2 regions of the Actinomadura sp. B10D3 genome follow, and region 2 is predicted to be linked to the other one. Evidence: riboswitches for the same ligand, from Rfam matches in the RefSeq annotation. Region 2 holds a riboswitch; the other holds the start of a gene.

Region 1 (8,069 bases), on a different contig from region 2:
TCAGCATCGTCCAGAGCGCGTCGATCGTCGCCGGCTCGGTGCGGCCTCCGTCGTCGATGCGGGACCCGTAGCGATAGGGGCGGCCCCGGCCTCCGAAGGCGATCCGGTCGTCGGCGGTCCGCTGGGCGTACATGTAGTAGTGCGCCATGTCGCCGAGCAGCTCGCGGCGCTCCCAGCCGATCGCCTTCCAGGTCCGGGCGGGCAGCGGGGTCGTGACGATCATGGAGCTGTTCATCGGGAGCCAGTCGCGGCGGTGCCCGGGGAGCGCGGCCGTGAACCCCTCGGTGGCGCGCAGGACGTACCCGGCCGTGACGGTCCCGTACGGCGTGACGGCGGCGGCGGGCCCGCCGGTGCGGCGCGCGTTGATGCGGACGACGGGCGTCCCCTCGTAGATCCGTACGCCGAGGTCCCGGACCGCCCCGGCGAGGCCGCGGACGAGCTCCGCGGGCTGCGCGCGGGCGCAGTGCGGGCTCCAGGCGGCGCCGGTCGCGCCCTCGACGCGCAGCCGGTCGTCGCGCTCCCCGGCGGGCAGCGGGACGAGGTCGTCGTCGGTCCAGCCCCAGCAGCGGGCCTCGGCGACCATGGCGGCGAGCCGGGCGCGCTGGGCGGCGTTGCGGGCGACGTGCAGGACGCCGCCCCTGACGAGCCCGGCACCGATGCCCTCCTCGGCGGCGACCCGGACGACCTCGTCCACCGCCCCGAACATGGCGCGCTGCAGCGCGATCGCGGCGGGCCGGCCGTGCCGGGCGGCGTAGCGCTCCCGGGACCCGGCGATCTCGCCCAGTACCCAGCCGCCGTTGCGGCCCGACGCGCCGAACCCGGCGAACTCGCGTTCCAGCACGACGATCCGCAGGTCGGGGCGGGCGCGCTTGAGGTAGTAGGCCGTCCAGAGCCCGGTGTACCCGGCGCCGACGACGCACACGTCGGCGGTGCGCGGGCCCGGCAGGCGGGGCCCCGGGGACGGGGCGCCCGGCGTCCCGGTACCAGAAGGACACGCCGCCGTTGACGAAGCCGGGGGCGAGCGGCGCCCGGCCCGTGGAGGAACTCATGGGCTCATACTGCTGTATTCCGCACCGAAATCAACCTTTGACGACGGAATCTATGGGACCGCATCGACGATTCGACGGGATCCGATCCAGCGTGACCGGTCGGCCGCGTAATAGGCGGCGCCGTCCGGACCGGCGGGCCCGTCCCGCCACCGGCGCATCCCGAGCTGCAGGGCGATCTCCGCCGACGCGGCGTTGGCCATGTCGATCTCGGCGGTGATCCGGTGCACCCCGACCACCCCGAACGCGTAGTCGAGCACCGCGCGGGACGCCTCGGCGGCCAGGCCCCGACCCCAGTGGTCCGGCTCCAGGCTGTAGAGGATCTCCACGTCTACGCCGTGGCCGAGCGGCCCCTCGTGGTGGCTCAGCCCGGCGACGCCGACCAGCGGGTCGCCCGGCGCCGGGTCGTCGGCGCCCGCGGACCAGCGGGCGGGGCGCAGCGCCCACAGCCCGTACCCCTCGGTCGCGAAGTCCCGCTCGCTGGCCTCGATGATCTCGCTGACCTGGACGGGCGTGACCATCCGGTCGTCGAACAGGTGGCGCCGGACGAGCGGCCCCGTCCAGTGCGTCAGCAGGGCGCGGTGGTCGCGCATCGACACCGGGTGCAGCACGAGCCGCACCGTGCGCAGCACCTCAGACATCGCCGTCCCCCGCGGCGGGTTCCGCGGGCCACTCGGGCGTGGGCTCGCCCTCCGGGACGCCCACTCGGAAGACGCGCAGCTGCAGCGCGAGCGCCTGGTAGTAGCCGACGAGCGCGACCAGCTCGACGACGGCCGCGCGGCCGAGCGTCGCGGCGGCCTCGGTGAAGACCGCGTCGGCCAGGTCGCCCTCGGCGGCGAGCTGCCGCGCCGCCTCGTAGACCACGCGCTCCCGGACGTCGGCGAACATCGACGCGCGGCCCTCGCGCAGCGCGTCCATCTCGTCGTCGCCGAGCCCGTGCCGGCGCCCGATCCGCTCGTGCGCGTACCACTCGTAGTCGGACCGGGCGTGCGCCGCGACGACCAGCGTCGCGATCTCCCGCTCGCGCTTGGTGAACCCGGTCCGGAAGCGCAGCGCGGCGCCGAGGTCCTGCAGCGGGAGCCCGACGGCCGGGCTGTACAGCATGGCGTTGAACGGGCCCTGGAGCCTGCCGATGTCGTCGGCGAGCCCGAACGGCGGGGTGCGGCCGGCGGCGCGGGGGCCGCCCGTCACCGCCTCGTACACGGCTCGCTGCTCGTCGCTGAGCGAGCCGGGGAGCAGCAGCGGCAGCCGCGTCGTGGACGGGCCGGGCCGGGGTCGATCGTTGACGTGCTCACCGCTCACGGGGTCGATCACTTACCGCACGCTAGGCGGTCGGCGCGGGCGGCTCAACCCCCCGTCCGGAATGTGAAACCCCTGGCACACGATGACGTAGCGGTCGCGTAACACGCGTCGGCGAGCCTGGTCGGCGACCGCACCGGGCACGAACGGGGCTCCCGGACCCCGGAGGGAACGTTCCCATGCCGCTGTTCCGCATCCGCACCGAGATCGAGGACCGGCCCGGCCGGCTGGCCCTGCTCACCGCCGCGCTGGGCCGGCGCGGCGCCAACATCCTCGGGCTGTCCGTCCAGCTCGACGCCGACGGGGTGGTGGACGAGTTCATCGTGGACGTGCCGCGGGGCGGCGCGGACGCGCGGACCCTCGCCGAGACGCTGGGCGCGGCGGGCGGGGCGCGCACCGCGGTGCTCCCCGCCCGGCCGCACGAGCTGGTGGACGAGCCGACCCGCGCCCTCGCCCTGGCCGCCCGCCTGCGCGCCGAGCCGCACGCGGTGCCCGAGGTCCTGGGCGAGCTGCTGCGCGCCGACGAGGCGCGGTGGGCCTCGCCCGCGGACGAGCCCCGCGAGGAAGGGGAACCGGACCGGTGCGTCCTGGACGTGCCGGTCCGCGGCCGTTCCGTGCGGCTGCGCAGGTTCGGGCTGCCGTTCACCGCGACCGAGGCGGCACGGGCGGACGCGCTGGTGCGGGCCGCGCGGCCCGCCGCGTCCCGCCGTCCCGCGTCCCGACGGATCGTGCTGCGCGACGGCACGCAAGTGGTCGTCCGGCCGATCGAGCGGCGCGACGCCGAGGCCGTCCGGGCGCTGCACGAGCGCTGCTCGCAGGACAGCCGGAGGATGCGGTACTTCAGCCCGAAGCCGTACCCGCCGCGGCGGGTCATCGAGCGGTTCTGCGACCGGTCGCGCGGCCTGACGCTGGTCGCGGAGGGGCCGGACGGGTCATTGCTCGCGCTCGCCCACCTCATCCACGTCGTCGATCCGGGCGTCGCGGAGCTCGCGCTCCTGGTCGAGGACGCCTGGCAGGGGCGGGGGCTCGGCCGCTGGCTCGCCGGGCTGCTGCTGGCGCTGGCCCGCGACCGCGGCCTGGTGGAGGTGCGCGCGACGGCGCTCAGCGAGAACGCGCGGATGCGGCGCCTGCTGACCTCGCTCGGCGGGCGGACGCGCCGCACCGAGGACACCGAGGTCGTGGAGATCAGGCTGCGGCTCGACGGCCGCCCCGCCGGGACCGGCGGGGCGCTGGCAGGATGGGCGGGTGAGCGGCATCTATGACGACCCGTGGGCGTACGACCTGGCGTGCTCGTTCCGCGACGTGCCGGCCGAGGTGGACGTGCTCCTCGCCTGGTGCGCCGAACGGGGCGCGGCGCCCGCGACGGTGCTGGAGCTGGCCGCCGGGCCCGCCGAGCACGCCCGCGAGTTCGCCCGCCGCGGGGTGGCCGCAACGGCGCTCGACCTCAACCCGCGGATGTGCGCCTACGCCGCCCGCGAGGCGGAGCGCGGCGGGGTCGAGCTGGAGGTCGTCCAGGACGACATGACGCGGTTCGCCCTCGGCCGCCGGTTCGACCTCGTCGTGACCATGCTGGACTCCACGTCCCACCTGATGACGCTGGACGCGTTCGTCGCGCACCTGCGCCGCGTGGCCGCGCACCTCGCTCCCGGCGGCCTCTACATCGTGGAGATGTCGCACCCGCGGGACCGGCTGGGCGACGAGCCGAGCGTCAGCACGGGCTGGACGGTCGAGCGGGACGGCGTGCAGGCGGGCGTGCGGTGGGGCGAGCCCTCCGACCGGCTGGACCCGGTCACCCAGATCTCCGACGACCACGTCACCCTGACCATCACCGGGGACGGGGCGACGCGCGTGATCCGCGACGTGGTGCCCTACCGGTTCTGGAGCGCCACCGAGCTGGACGCCGCGCTCCGCCTCGCCGGCGGCCTGGAGGCGGTGGCGCAGTACGGCGACTTCGGGGCCGGCGAGGGCGCGGTCGCCCTCACCGACCCCGAGGCCTGGCGCATGATCACACTGCTGCGCCCGCGCTGAGGCCCTCCCCCGCCGGGGTCAGGGCGCGGCCTTCCAGCCGGGCATCGGGTAGGCCGCGAGCATCTCGCGGACCTGCCCGGCGACCCGGTCCACGACCGTCTCGTCCTGCTTGGCGGCGGCCTGGACGACCTCGTCGATCCACTCCGCGATTCGCGGCATCCGGTCTTCGCCGACGCCGCGGGTGGTGATCGCGGCGGTGCCGAGCCGGAGCCCGGACGGGTCGAACGGCTTGCGCGGGTCGAACGGGACGGCGTTGTAGTTCAGCTCGATCCCGGCGCGGTCGAGGGCCTGCGCGGCGGGCTTGCCGGCGACGCCCTTGTTCGTCAGGTCGATGAGAATCAGGTGGTTGTCGGTGCCGCCGGAGATCAGGTCGTAGCCGCGGTCGAGCAGCGCGGCGGCGAGGACCTTGGCGTTCGCGACGACCTGCCGGGCGTACCCGGTGAAGTCGGGCCGCGCGGCCTCCTTCAGCGCGACGGCGATCGCGGCGGTGGTGTGGTTGTGCGGGCCGCCCTGCAGGCCGGGGAAGACGGCCTTGTCGACCGCCTTGGCGTGCTCGGCGGTCGACATGATCATCGCCCCGCGCGGGCCGCGCAGCGTCTTGTGCGTGGTCGTGGTGATCACGTCGGCGTGGCCGACGGGGGACGGGTGGGCGCCGCCGGCGACGAGGCCCGCGATGTGCGCGATGTCGGCGGCGAGCACCGCGCCGGTCTCGCGGGCGATCTCGGCGAACGCGGGGAAGTCGATCGTGCGCGGGATGGCGGTGCCGCCGCACCAGATCAGCTTCGGCCGCTCCTTGAGGGCGAGGTCGCGCACCTGGTCCATGTCGACCCGGCCGGTGTCGGCGCGCACGTCGTACCGGACGGGGCGGAACCACTTCCCGGTCGCCGACACCGACCAGCCGTGCGTGAGGTGGCCGCCCATCGGCAGCGACAGGCCCATCACCGGGTCGCCGGGCTCCAGGAAGGCCATGTAGACGGCGAGGTTGGCGGGCGAGCCGGAGTAGGGCTGGACGTTGGCGTGCTCGACGCCGAACAGCTCCTTCGCCCGCTCGATGGCGAGCAGCTCGATCGGGTCGACGTTCTGCTGGCCCTCGTAGTACCGCTTGCCCGCGTAGCCCTCGGAGTACTTGTTGGTCAGGACGGTGCCGGCGGCCTCGAGCACCGCGGTCGAGACGTAGTTCTCCGAGGCGATCAGGCGGATCTTCTCGTACTGGCGGCGGGCCTCGGCCTCCACCAGCCCGGCGATCTCGGGGTCCTGACCCTGCAGGTGAGGTACGGCCGGTTCGTGCATCGCAAGCCTCCGCGCTGTTGGCGCCGGGACTTCGGGCGCCCCGGCGACGGGGACCCGTACACCCAGGCGCGCGGTGTGCGGACTACTTTCGCTCCCCGGTGGTCGTCTCCACCTTGACTGCGCCAGTCGCGTACCCGCCATCATACCGAGCCGCCTCCCGCCGGCGCCGGGCCTTCGCCGGGACCGAGACGACGAACAGGCCTCCGAGCAGGAGCAGCGATCCGGCCGCGACGGGCGCCGACAGCCGTTCCCCGAGGACGGCGATCGCGAGCGCGGTGGCCACGAGCGGCTCGGCGAGGCTGAGCGTTCCCGCGGTCGCGGCCGTCACGCGGCCGAGGCCGGCGACGAAGGCCATGTACGCGACGGCCGTCGCGGCGACGCCGAGCCAGGCCACCAGCGCCGCCGACCGCGGCTCGGCCAGGGCCGGCAGCTCGGCGAGCGTCCAGGGCAGCAGGGCCGCTCCCCCGGCCAGCAGCGTGACCGACACCGCGGCGGTCATCGCCACGTCCCGGCCGGTCAGGACCTTGGCCGAGACCGTGTAGACGCCGAAGCAGGTGCCGCCGACGAGGCTGAGCGCGATCCCGGCCGGGTCGACGCGCACGGCCGACGCGGGCACCATCAGCAGCGCCACGCCGCCGATCGCGCAGGCCGTGCCCGCCCACCAGCGGCGGCGGAGCCGGGTGCCGAGGACGAGCCGCTCGCAGAGGCCGGTGGAGACGGGGGCGAGCCCGAACACCACGGCGGTCGCGACGGCGGCGCCGGTCCGGTCGACCGCGCTGAAGAACGACGCCTGGAAGATCCCGGTCGCGGCCGAGGCCGCCGCGACGGGCGGCCAGGCCCGCCGGGTCAGCGCGCCGAAGGCGCGCCGGTCCGTCACCAGGACCAGTACGGCGAGGATCAGCCCGCCGGAGAAGATCCGGGCGCCGCCGACCGCGACGGCACCGGCGGAGGACTCGGCCAGCACCTGCGCCGGACCGACCGTCCCCCACAGCACGCCCGCGGCCAGAACCGACCCCGTGCCGAAGGAAGTGTTTCGTCGGTACATGCGACCGACGCTAGGAAAATATGCGGCCTATCATCCGACACGACGTCGTTCGTTCGACTCAGCCATCGCATGCCGGTCATTCATTCGACGAGGCGCACCGGAACCGTCGCTCATCTGTACGAGGTTCGGGTCTCGGGCGGCCCCGCCGACGGAAGTTCGGACTGCTCCACCGGCTGGACGTAGTCGTACACGACGATCGTCCGGACGTCCACGTACTCCTTGCGGCGGGCCAGCCGGTCGAGGACGAAGTCGCGCAGGTAGGCGGTGCTCGACACGGCCACGTGCACCAGCAAATCCTCGTTGCCCGTGACGACGAAGACGCCGATCGTCTCGGGCATCGACGCCATGCTGTCCCGGGCGGACTCGATGGCCTCGCGCGACTGCGGCCGGATCCTGATCGAGATCAGCGCCTGGACGCCGCGCCCCAGCCGCTCCAGGTCGACGGCCGCGTGGACGCCGGTGATGACGCCCCGGGCACGCAGCGCCCGCGTGCGCTCGAGCGCGGTGGACGGCGCGATCCCCACCGCCTCGGCCAGTTCCCGGTTGGTCTGCCGCCCGTCGCGCTGCAGGCGCCGGAGGATCGCCTGGTCGATCGCGTCCACGTCCCCGCCTCCCGAACTCGCCGCCGGACGCCGAACTCCCGTGCGGACAACGCGCCCGGACGTCCCGTACTCCGAAGATTATTCGACGCCGGGAGTCACGGGCCACGGGTGCCGATCGCGGCGGCGAGCGCGAAGGCGCCGACCCCGAGCAGCGCCCCCGCCGCGCCCGCCGGTCCGAGGTCGAACATCCGTCCGATCACCAGGTCCCCCGCGAACGCGAACATGCCGGCGCAGAACGCCAGGACTCCGTAGTAGGAGCCGAAGCGTCCGGACGGCGCGTGCCGGGCGGCGCGCTGGAAGATCGCCGGCTGGATGAGGCCGTTCGCCACGCCGTTCAGGACGGCCGCGAGCAGCAGCGGGCCGGACTGCGTCCCGTCCAGCGGGGCGAGGACACAGAACGCCGCCGCGGCGCAGAGCAGCCCGAGGCGCAGCACCCACGGCCGCTCGCCCCGCCGCCCGGCCGCCACCAGCGGCTGGAGGGCCGCCGCGACCGCGGCCAACACGCAGAAGGCGAGGGTCGCCGCGCCGGAGGTGAACCCGAGGAGCGGCACGGCGGTCATGATGTGGGTGGCGAGCAGCGTCGTGGGGGCGGTCATCAGCGCGAACAGCAGGAACGTGCGGTCGCCGAGCGCCGCCCGCGCCCCGGCGGCGATGGCGCCGAACCGGACGGGCGCCGGCCTCCCGCCGGACCGGGGCAGGAGGAGGAACAGGCCCCCGGCGATCGTCCAAAGGGCGGCGGCCGTGCCCGCCAGGGCACCG
Region 2 (8,069 bases):
TGATCCGCGTCATTTCGTCGCCGTCGAGTTCGACGACCGGGCCCGCTACTTTGATCTTGGGCATGCTGTTGCTGTCCCTTTCCTACACCTGGCCAGCAGTCCTTGTAAGGCTCAACTGGCTAGGCTAGCCGAGGCGGTCATGAGGTCTAGACCGGCCCTCGGCCCGCGGACGGCCGGGCACCTGCGCCGGCGCGCTAGCCCGGGGGGCCGCCGCCCGGCCTGGCGCGGCGCCCGGCGATGAGCAGGCGCACGCCGCGCGCCAGCGCCGTCAGCGCGATCAGCACGCCGAACGCGCCGGCGAGGACGAGCCCGGTCTTGTTCATCGGCGGGATGCTCAACGAGACGAACGCGACCATCTCGCCGAGGATCACGAGCGTCCAGCAGTCGACCGAGCGGCTCCGGACGGCGAGCGGCCCGAGCTGCGACTCGGGCAGCAGCAGCCGGGCGAGCGCGCCGATGAGCAGCGCGGCGGCCATCAGGCCCGAGCCCTTGCGGAAGTAGTTGAAGGCGCACAGCGTGAGCCCGGCGCCGACGCCGCTGAGCACGAGGAGGTACGGCAGCTGGGCGAGCCAGTGCGGCGCGGCGCCTCCGCGGCGCGGCGCCCTGCGCCTGCGCCGATGCACCTGGGTGCTCATGGCCCTCACGGTATAGGCAATCGCCCCGCCGGACGACATCGCGGGCGCCGGGGGCGCGGTGGAACGGTCCGGCTTGTCATCCGAGGCCGGGAACAAGGGTGGGACGGGAGGGGCCGCGGAGGGGCCCGGGAGACCCGAATCCCTTGCGGCATCGGACCTACTCGTCAGTAGGAGGGTGTGACAGTACGGCGCCCGGGTAACCCGGCAGACAGGGGTCGCTAACTAGCTGGGAGGACTGCCGTGGAGGGGCCGTTCATGCGGATCGAGGACAGCGGGCTGGTGATGCCGCTGCGCCCCGACGTTACGACGGTCGGGAGAGGGAGAGGAGTGGACATCCGCCTCGACGACCCGAGTGTGTCCCGTTTGCACGCAGAGATCGTCCGACGCGGGCCGTACGTCTACGTGGTGGACATGGGCCTGTCCCGCAACGGGACGCGCGTCAACGGGCGGCCGATCGCCCGCCGAGTCCTGGAGGACGGCGACGTCGTGAGCTTCGGCACGGCGCGCTGCCGCTTGGGGGGAATCCCCCGTGAGGAGGTCGACCCGGACGTCGAACTGCGGCGCGCCGTCGCGCCCGAGCTCACCCGCCGCGAGGTCGACGTGCTGACCTCGCTGTGCCGGCCCGCCCTGTCCGACGAGGCGTTCGTGGCCCCCGCCACGGCGCGCGACATCGCCGGCGAGCTGGTCGTCACCGAGGCGGCCGTCAAGCAGCACCTGCTGCGCCTCTACCAGAAGTTCCGCATCCCCGAGGGCGCCAACCGGCGCACGCGGCTCGCCAACGAGGTCATCGCGATGGGCCTCGTCCGGCCGCTGCCGCCGGTGCACGTGCCCCAGGGCCGCCCGCCGATGGACGGGCGGGTGTCCGGGGTGCGGACCACGGGCGAGACGCGCAGGCCCGGGGCGCCGGGGCACGCAGCACATGGGCCGGGACGTCCGGCGCACAGCACGGCCGGGCGGAGGGCCAGCTGATGTGAACAGCGGTCGCCCTCCGCGGCAGCGCATATGCGAGGGGCGATCGCCCAGACCCCCGTCCCGCGTACGTGACGGCGCGGTGCGGGGAGACGTAGGCGGGGGCCGCCACCCTTGGTGCTGGGTGGCGGCCCTCGTACGTGTGGTGGTCAGAGGGCCCGTTCGGCGGCCTCGACGACGTTGGCGAGCAGCATCGCGCGGGTCATGGGGCCGACGCCGCCGGGATTGGGCGCGACCCACCCGGCCACGTCGCGGACGTCGGCGGCGACGTCCCCGGCGAGCTTGCCGTCCACCCGGGACACGCCGACGTCGAGGACGGCGGCGCCGGGCTTGACCATGTCCGCGGTGATCAGGCCGGGGACGCCGGCGGCGGCCACGACGATGTCGGCCGCGCGGGTGTGCGCCGCGAGGTCGCGCGTCGCGGTGTGGCAGAGGGTGACCGTCGCGTTCTCGGAGCGGCGGGTCAGCAGCAGGCCGAGGGAGCGCCCGACGGTGATGCCGCGGCCGACGACGGTGACCTCGGCGCCCTTGATCGGGACGTCGAACCGGCGCAGCAGCTCGACGATGCCCTTCGGCGTGCAGGGCAGCGGGCCGGGCTGCATCAGCACGAGCCGGCCGAGGTTGACGGGGTGCAGGCCGTCGGCGTCCTTGGACGGGTCGATGCGCTCCAGCACGCGCTGCTCGTCGAGGCCCTTCGGGAGCGGGAGCTGGACGATGTAGCCGGTGCAGGCGGGGTCGGCGTTCAGCTCGGCGACGACGCGCTCCACATCGTCCTGGGTGGCGGTGGCGGGCAGGTCGCGGCGGATGCTCTCGATGCCGACCTCGGCGCAGTCGCGGTGCTTCATGTTGACGTAGGAGTGGCTGCCGGGGTCGTCGCCGACCAGCACCGTGCCGAGCCCGACCGACACGCCGCGGTCGCGCAGCGCCTCGACGCGGACCTTGAGGTCGGAGCGGATCTCGGCGGCCGTGGCCTTGCCGTCCAGAATCTGTGCCGTCATGGGTACCTCCGCGTGGATCTCACCTGGACCGGGACCGGCTCGCAGCACGGCCGCGGCAGGGGCGCCGGCCACCCAGGCGCGCGGTGTCCGGACCGTTCGCTCCCCGGTGGTGATCCACCTTGACCGCGCCAGTCGCGTAGGCCACCCATGCTAACCGGCCGGTCGGGCGGCGGCGCGGCCGCGCGGTGGCTTGTGGAAATCGGCGCCGAGTGGCCCTGCCGGGGGCCGGCCGGCGGCTCCTAGCGTGGTCCGCATGAGCGACGCATGGTTCGAGCGGCCCGTACTGACCGGGCGGTACGTGCGGCTGGAGCCGCTGTCGGACGAGCATGCCGAGGGCCTCTTCGCGGCGTCCGAGGACCCGGCCGTGTGGACGTGGCTGAGCGAGCGGCGGCCCGTGACGGCCGCGCAGATGCGGGTGCTCGTCGGCAAGGCGCTGACGGCCTGCGAGCGCGGTCTGCGCCTGCCCTGGGTCCAGGTCGACGTCTCGACGGGTGAGGTGGCCGGGACGACGTCGTACTACGAGATCGTCCCGTCCCACCGCGGCCTGTGCATCGGCCACACCTGGCTCGGGTCGCGGTGGCACCGCACGGCGATCAACACCGAGGCGAAGCTGCTGCTGATGGGGCGCGCGTTCGACGATCTGGGCGCGATGCGGGTCGGGTGGCACACGCACGTCCGGAACGCGCGGTCGCGGGCGGCCCTCGAGCGTCTCGGCGCGTCGTTCGAGGGCGTGCACCGCAAGCACCGGATCCTGGCGGACGGCTCGGTCCGCGACACCGCCGCGTACGCCATGACGGACGACGAGTGGCCCGCCGCCGCCGCGCGCCTGCGCGCCCGGCTGCGCTGATCGCGGCGGGTCAGTCCTCGGAGCCCTGCCGCCAGGCGATGAGGCGGTCGGTGCCGTGCCAGCCCAGCTGCGCGGCCAGCAGCGCGGCCAGGAAGGCCGCGACCAGCCCGATCACCTGCCGGGACTCCATGAGCAGCGAGTCGGCCTGGTACACGACGCCCAGCATGAGGGACACCACGACATCCATCCCGCCTCCATAACGGAACGCCCGCGCCAAGGTCAAGGGAGGATTACGGGGCGCGGCCCGCCCGAGGCTACCCGCCCCGCGACCGTGCCCCCACCCCGCCCAAACCCCCAACGAGCGTGTTCCTCACCACACCTGGTCAGCGGCCGGATCAGTGGAAGAAGTGCCGGACTCCGGTGAAGTAGAGGGTGATGCCGGCCTTCTCGGCGGCTTCGATGACCTTGCCGTCGTTGACGGAGCCGCCCGGCTGGACGATGGCCCGCACGCCCGCCTCGGTCAGCACCTCCAGGCCGTCCGGGAAGGGGAAGAACGCGTCGGAGGCGCCCACCGCCGACGCCGCCCGCTCCGCGCCGGCCCGCGCGACGGCGAGCTTGGCGGAGTCGACCCGGTTGACCTGGCCCATGCCGACGCCGACGGTGGCGCCGTCGGCGGCCAGCAGGATCGCGTTGGACTTCACCGACCGGATCGCCCGCCACGCGAACGCCAGGTCGCGGAGGGCGGCCTCGTCCGCGGGCTCGCCGGTCTTGAGCTCCCAGGCGGCCGGGTCGTCGCCGGGCGCGTCCACGCGGTCGACGCCCTGGAGCAGGACGCCGCCGTCGATGCGCCGGTACTCGGCCGCGCCCGCCGGGGCGTCGGGGCAGACCAGCAGCCGGATGTTCTTGAACCGGTCCTTGAGGACGGTCACGGCCTCGTCCTCGAAGGACGGGGCCACCACCACCTCGGCGAAGCTCTCGGTGACCTGCCGGGCCATCGCGGCGGTGACCGGGCGGTTCGCCGCGATGACGCCGCCGTACGCCGAGACGGGGTCGCAGGCGTGCGCCTTGCGGTGCGCCGCGGCGATGTCGGCGCCGACGGCGATGCCGCACGGGTTGGCGTGCTTGATGATCGCGACGCACGGCTCGGTGAAGTCGTAGGCGGCGCGGCGGGCGGCGTCGGTGTCGACGTAGTTGTTGTACGACATCTCCTTGCCGTACAGCTGCTCCGCCCCGGCCAGACCGGTCTCGCCCGGCGACCGGTACAGCGCGGCGCGCTGGTGCGGGTTCTCGCCGTACCGCAGGGTGTTCGACCGCTCCCAGGTGGCGCCGAGGAAGTCGGGCCACTGCGTCTCGGCGGCGGTCTCGTCGGGCGCGTAGGCGCTCGCGAACCAGGACGCGACGGCGACGTCGTAGGACGCCGTGTGGGCGAACGCCCGCGCGGCGAGGCGGCGCCGCTCCTCCAGGGTGAAGCCGCCCGCCCGCACGGCGTCGAGGACCGTCCCGTAGGCGGACGGGTCGACGACGACGGCGACGCTCGCGTGGTTCTTCGCGGCGGCGCGGACCATCGTGGGCCCGCCGATGTCGATCTGCTCGACGCACTCGTCCGGCCCGGCGCCCGAGGCAACCGTGTCGGCGAACGGGTACAGGTTGGCGACGACCAGGTCGAACGGCTCGACGCCGAGGTCGTCGAGCTGCTGGAGGTGGTCGTCCTTGCGCCGGTCGGCGAGCAGGCCGGCGTGCACGCGGGGGTGCAGGGTCTTGACCCGCCCGTCCAGGCACTCGGGGAACCCGGTGAGCTTCTCCACCTTCATCACCGGGACGCCGGCGGCGGAGATCCGGCCCGCCGTGGACCCGGTGGAGACGATCTCCACGCCCGCCTCGTGCAGGCCCCGGGCCAGCTCCTCCAGCCCGGACTTGTCGTACACGCTGATCAGCGCGCGCTCAATCGCCACCCGACTCACCGGCCGAGCTCCCCTCTTGATCGGACGAATCACCACAGGTCCTGCACTTCATCGAGACCCGCCTGCCGTGCGCGGTCCAGCCGTCGCGGGCGAGGCGTCCGACGACGTCGACGAGGAGGCCTCGCTCCACCTGCTTGATGCGCTCGTGCAGGGAGTCTTCGTCGTCATGCCAGCGGACCGGGACGGTCTCCTGGGCGATGACGGGTCCGGTGTCCACGCCTTCGTCGACGAAGTGAACCGTACAGCCCGTGACCTTGACCCCGTACGCCAGGGCGTCCCGTACGGGATGGGCGCCCGGAAAAGACGGAAGAAGCGCGGGGTGGGTGTTGACCGTCCGGCCGCCGAACCGGGCCAGGAACCGGGGCCCGAGGATCTTCATGAAGCCGGCGGAGACGACCAGGTCGGGCTCGTAGGCGCCGACCGCCTCGGTGAGGGCGGTGTCCCAGTCGGGGCGGGACGGGAAATCGGCGACACGCAGGGTGAAAGTGGGCACACCCGAGCGTTCGGCGCGCTCGGTTCCCCCGATATCGGGACGGTCCGCACCCACGGCCACGACCTGCGCCCCGTAGGCTGGATCCGCGCACGCGTCGAGCAGCGCTTGTAGGTTGGTCCCCGCGCCGGAGACGAGGACGACGAGCCGGGCGGACACATGACTCCCCGGTGGACGTTGCTGGGACACCACGAAGCCTATCGGGCGAGCTCGGTGCCGCTTGATCCCAGCCGGACCCCACGGGCCAGGAGGAGACGATCGTGAGCGAGCAGCAGGGCCCGCCGGCCCCGCCCGAGGACCGCCCCGGCGGGCACCCGGCGGGGCAGCCGCCCGCGGGACCGCGGCAGGACCCCCGGCGCACCGGCTGGCGGGCCCTGTGGCTCGGCGGCATCGCGCTGCTGACCGCGGTCTTCTTCTACCCGCTCGGCCTGGTGCTGGGCGTCGCCGCGCTGGTCGTCGGCGTCCGGGCCCGGCGCAGCGCGCGCCGCACGCGGGACTCCGCGCCCGGCGCCGTCCCCGGCATCGTCCTCGGCGCGATCGGGCTCGCGTTCTCGCTGCTGTCGGTGTCGCTCACGGCGTTCCTGTGGTCGGAGCTGAGCGGCTACCAGAGCTGCGTCAGCGCGTCGAACACGACCACCGACAAGCAGGCGTGCCGCGACGAGTACTACCCGAAGATCGAGAAGAAGCTCGACCTGCCCGCCGGGAGCATGGACAAGTACGGCGACCTGCTCTAGCCGTCCTGGTCGGGGTCCTCCCGCAGGACGTAGATCGCGCCGCCGCGGTTCTCGGTGCGTCCCGGGTCCTCGCGCGGAGGCGGGACAGGGCGGGACGGCTCCTCGGGCTCCGCCGCAGTTTCGTCCACGACGGGTTCGTCCACGACGTGGCCCTCCACGACGACCGTGCCGTCGCTCGGGGGCGCGGGCGGCGGGGACGGTTCCGCGGCCAGGCCGGGCAGGGGCTCGGCCCTGAGGCGGGCCCTGCGCGGCGCGAGGACGGGCTCGGCCTCCTCGAACTCCAGCCGGCCGGGGGCGTGCGGGGCCCTCGGCGGCGGCTCGGGCGCCGGCCGGGGCCGCGGGTCGTGGTCGCCGGGGACGGGCGCGGACAGCGGCATCGCCGGCTCCGGCGCGACCCGCGCCCGCTTCTTCGGCTTGCGTGCGGGCTTCGGGGCGGGCTGCGGCGCCGGCTTCCTGGACGCCGTCTTCTTCGAGGCCCGCTTCTCGCGGGTGTCGCGCGCCGGGCGGCGCAGCACCATCCAGTTCGCCACCCACGCCGCGAGCGCCGCCGAGATGCCCACTTCGAGGGCGGCCATCAGCCCGACCTGCCAGGCGGAGGGGCCGACGGTCGCCATCCGCCCGCCGCCGAGCGGCCCGCCGGACAGCGCGCTCAGCAGCGCCGCGACGGCCCCGGTCAGCGCGCCGGACACGAAGCCCCACAGCGGGGCGCCCTCCGACACCGGGCTCGGCAGCGACCGGATCGTCAGGACGCCGCCGACCGCCCCCGCGACGAACGGCGCGGCCAGCGCCAGCAGGGAGATCGCGGGGGCGGGGCCCGGCTGGGGAAGCGCGGCGAGCGGCGGGAAGGCGGGGACGGCGTCCAGGAACACGCCCGTCGGGGAGACGCTCGTCCCGGCGCCGACCGAGAACCCGGGCCCGACGGCGTAGGCCATCCCCCAGATCGCCGCGTTCGGCAGGAACGCCAGCTCGACCAGCAGCAGCAGGACGCCGCCGACGACGCCGGGCGCGAGCATGTCGTAGAGGTCGGCGGCGTCCGACAGGTGCAGGGCGAGGGACGCGCCGACGAGGATCGCGCCCGACGCCAGCAGCACGCTCAGCGCCCCCGCCACGCCGATCACGAGGGACCGCGGCCGCTCCGGCAGCAGCTTGAGCAGCGCGCCCAGCCCGGACCGGACCCGGCCCTCCCCCCGCGCCTCGGCCGCCACGACCGCCCGCGCGGCCCCGAGCCCGCCAGCGACGGCGGCGACGAGGAAGCACCCGACGAACGCCTGCCAGGCCGACGGCCGGACGGTCTCCGACGAGGCCGCGAGCGCGAGCAGCCCGGCCAGGCCGGCGTACGGCGCGGCGAGCGCGACCGCCACGTGCACGACCGCGATCCGCTGCCGGCGCTGGAGCCCGACCACCCGGATCATCCAGCCGCCGCCCCGGTGCAGCAGCACGCCCGGCAGGACGAGCACGCCCAGCGGCAACAGCCCGAAGCGTCCCTGCCCGTAGG

What was found. A riboswitch is a leader RNA that binds a small molecule or an ion and turns the genes downstream of it on or off. The one in region 2 is predicted to bind ZMP and ZTP.
Region 1: linked by a shared signal. The riboswitch ahead of glyA (serine hydroxymethyltransferase) and the one ahead of ABGB11_RS32200 (bifunctional methylenetetrahydrofolate dehydrogenase/methenyltetrahydrofolate cyclohydrolase) in region 2 are both predicted to bind ZMP and ZTP.

The regions. Positions count from the first base shown of each region.
Region 1 covers NZ_JBDPLY010000021.1:90,641-98,709, forward strand. Annotated here, with positions in the region: gene ABGB11_RS27855 (FAD-dependent oxidoreductase) at 1-922, opposite strand, end outside; gene ABGB11_RS27860 (GNAT family protein) at 1,100-1,687, opposite strand; gene ABGB11_RS27865 (carboxymuconolactone decarboxylase family protein) at 1,680-2,360, opposite strand; gene ABGB11_RS27870 (GNAT family N-acetyltransferase) at 2,525-3,607, shown strand; gene ABGB11_RS27875 (class I SAM-dependent methyltransferase) at 3,591-4,373, shown strand; gene glyA (serine hydroxymethyltransferase) at 4,392-5,663, opposite strand; ZMP/ZTP riboswitch at 5,717-5,803, opposite strand; gene ABGB11_RS27885 (hypothetical protein) at 5,939-6,205, shown strand; gene ABGB11_RS27890 (Lrp/AsnC family transcriptional regulator) at 6,819-7,310, opposite strand; gene ABGB11_RS27895 (MFS transporter) at 7,406-8,069, opposite strand, start outside.
Region 2 covers NZ_JBDPLY010000028.1:6,692-14,760, reverse strand. Annotated here, with positions in the region: gene ABGB11_RS32215 (NADP-dependent isocitrate dehydrogenase) at 1-64, opposite strand, end outside; gene ABGB11_RS32210 (DUF3017 domain-containing protein) at 195-635, opposite strand; gene ABGB11_RS32205 (FHA domain-containing protein) at 876-1,604, shown strand; gene ABGB11_RS32200 (bifunctional methylenetetrahydrofolate dehydrogenase/methenyltetrahydrofolate cyclohydrolase) at 1,754-2,602, opposite strand; ZMP/ZTP riboswitch at 2,666-2,748, opposite strand; gene ABGB11_RS32195 (GNAT family protein) at 2,856-3,449, shown strand; gene ABGB11_RS32190 (hypothetical protein) at 3,460-3,636, opposite strand; gene purH (bifunctional phosphoribosylaminoimidazolecarboxamide formyltransferase/IMP cyclohydrolase) at 3,785-5,350, opposite strand; gene purN (phosphoribosylglycinamide formyltransferase) at 5,331-5,999, opposite strand; gene ABGB11_RS32175 (hypothetical protein) at 6,101-6,574, shown strand; gene ABGB11_RS32170 (DUF6350 family protein) at 6,571-8,069, opposite strand, start outside.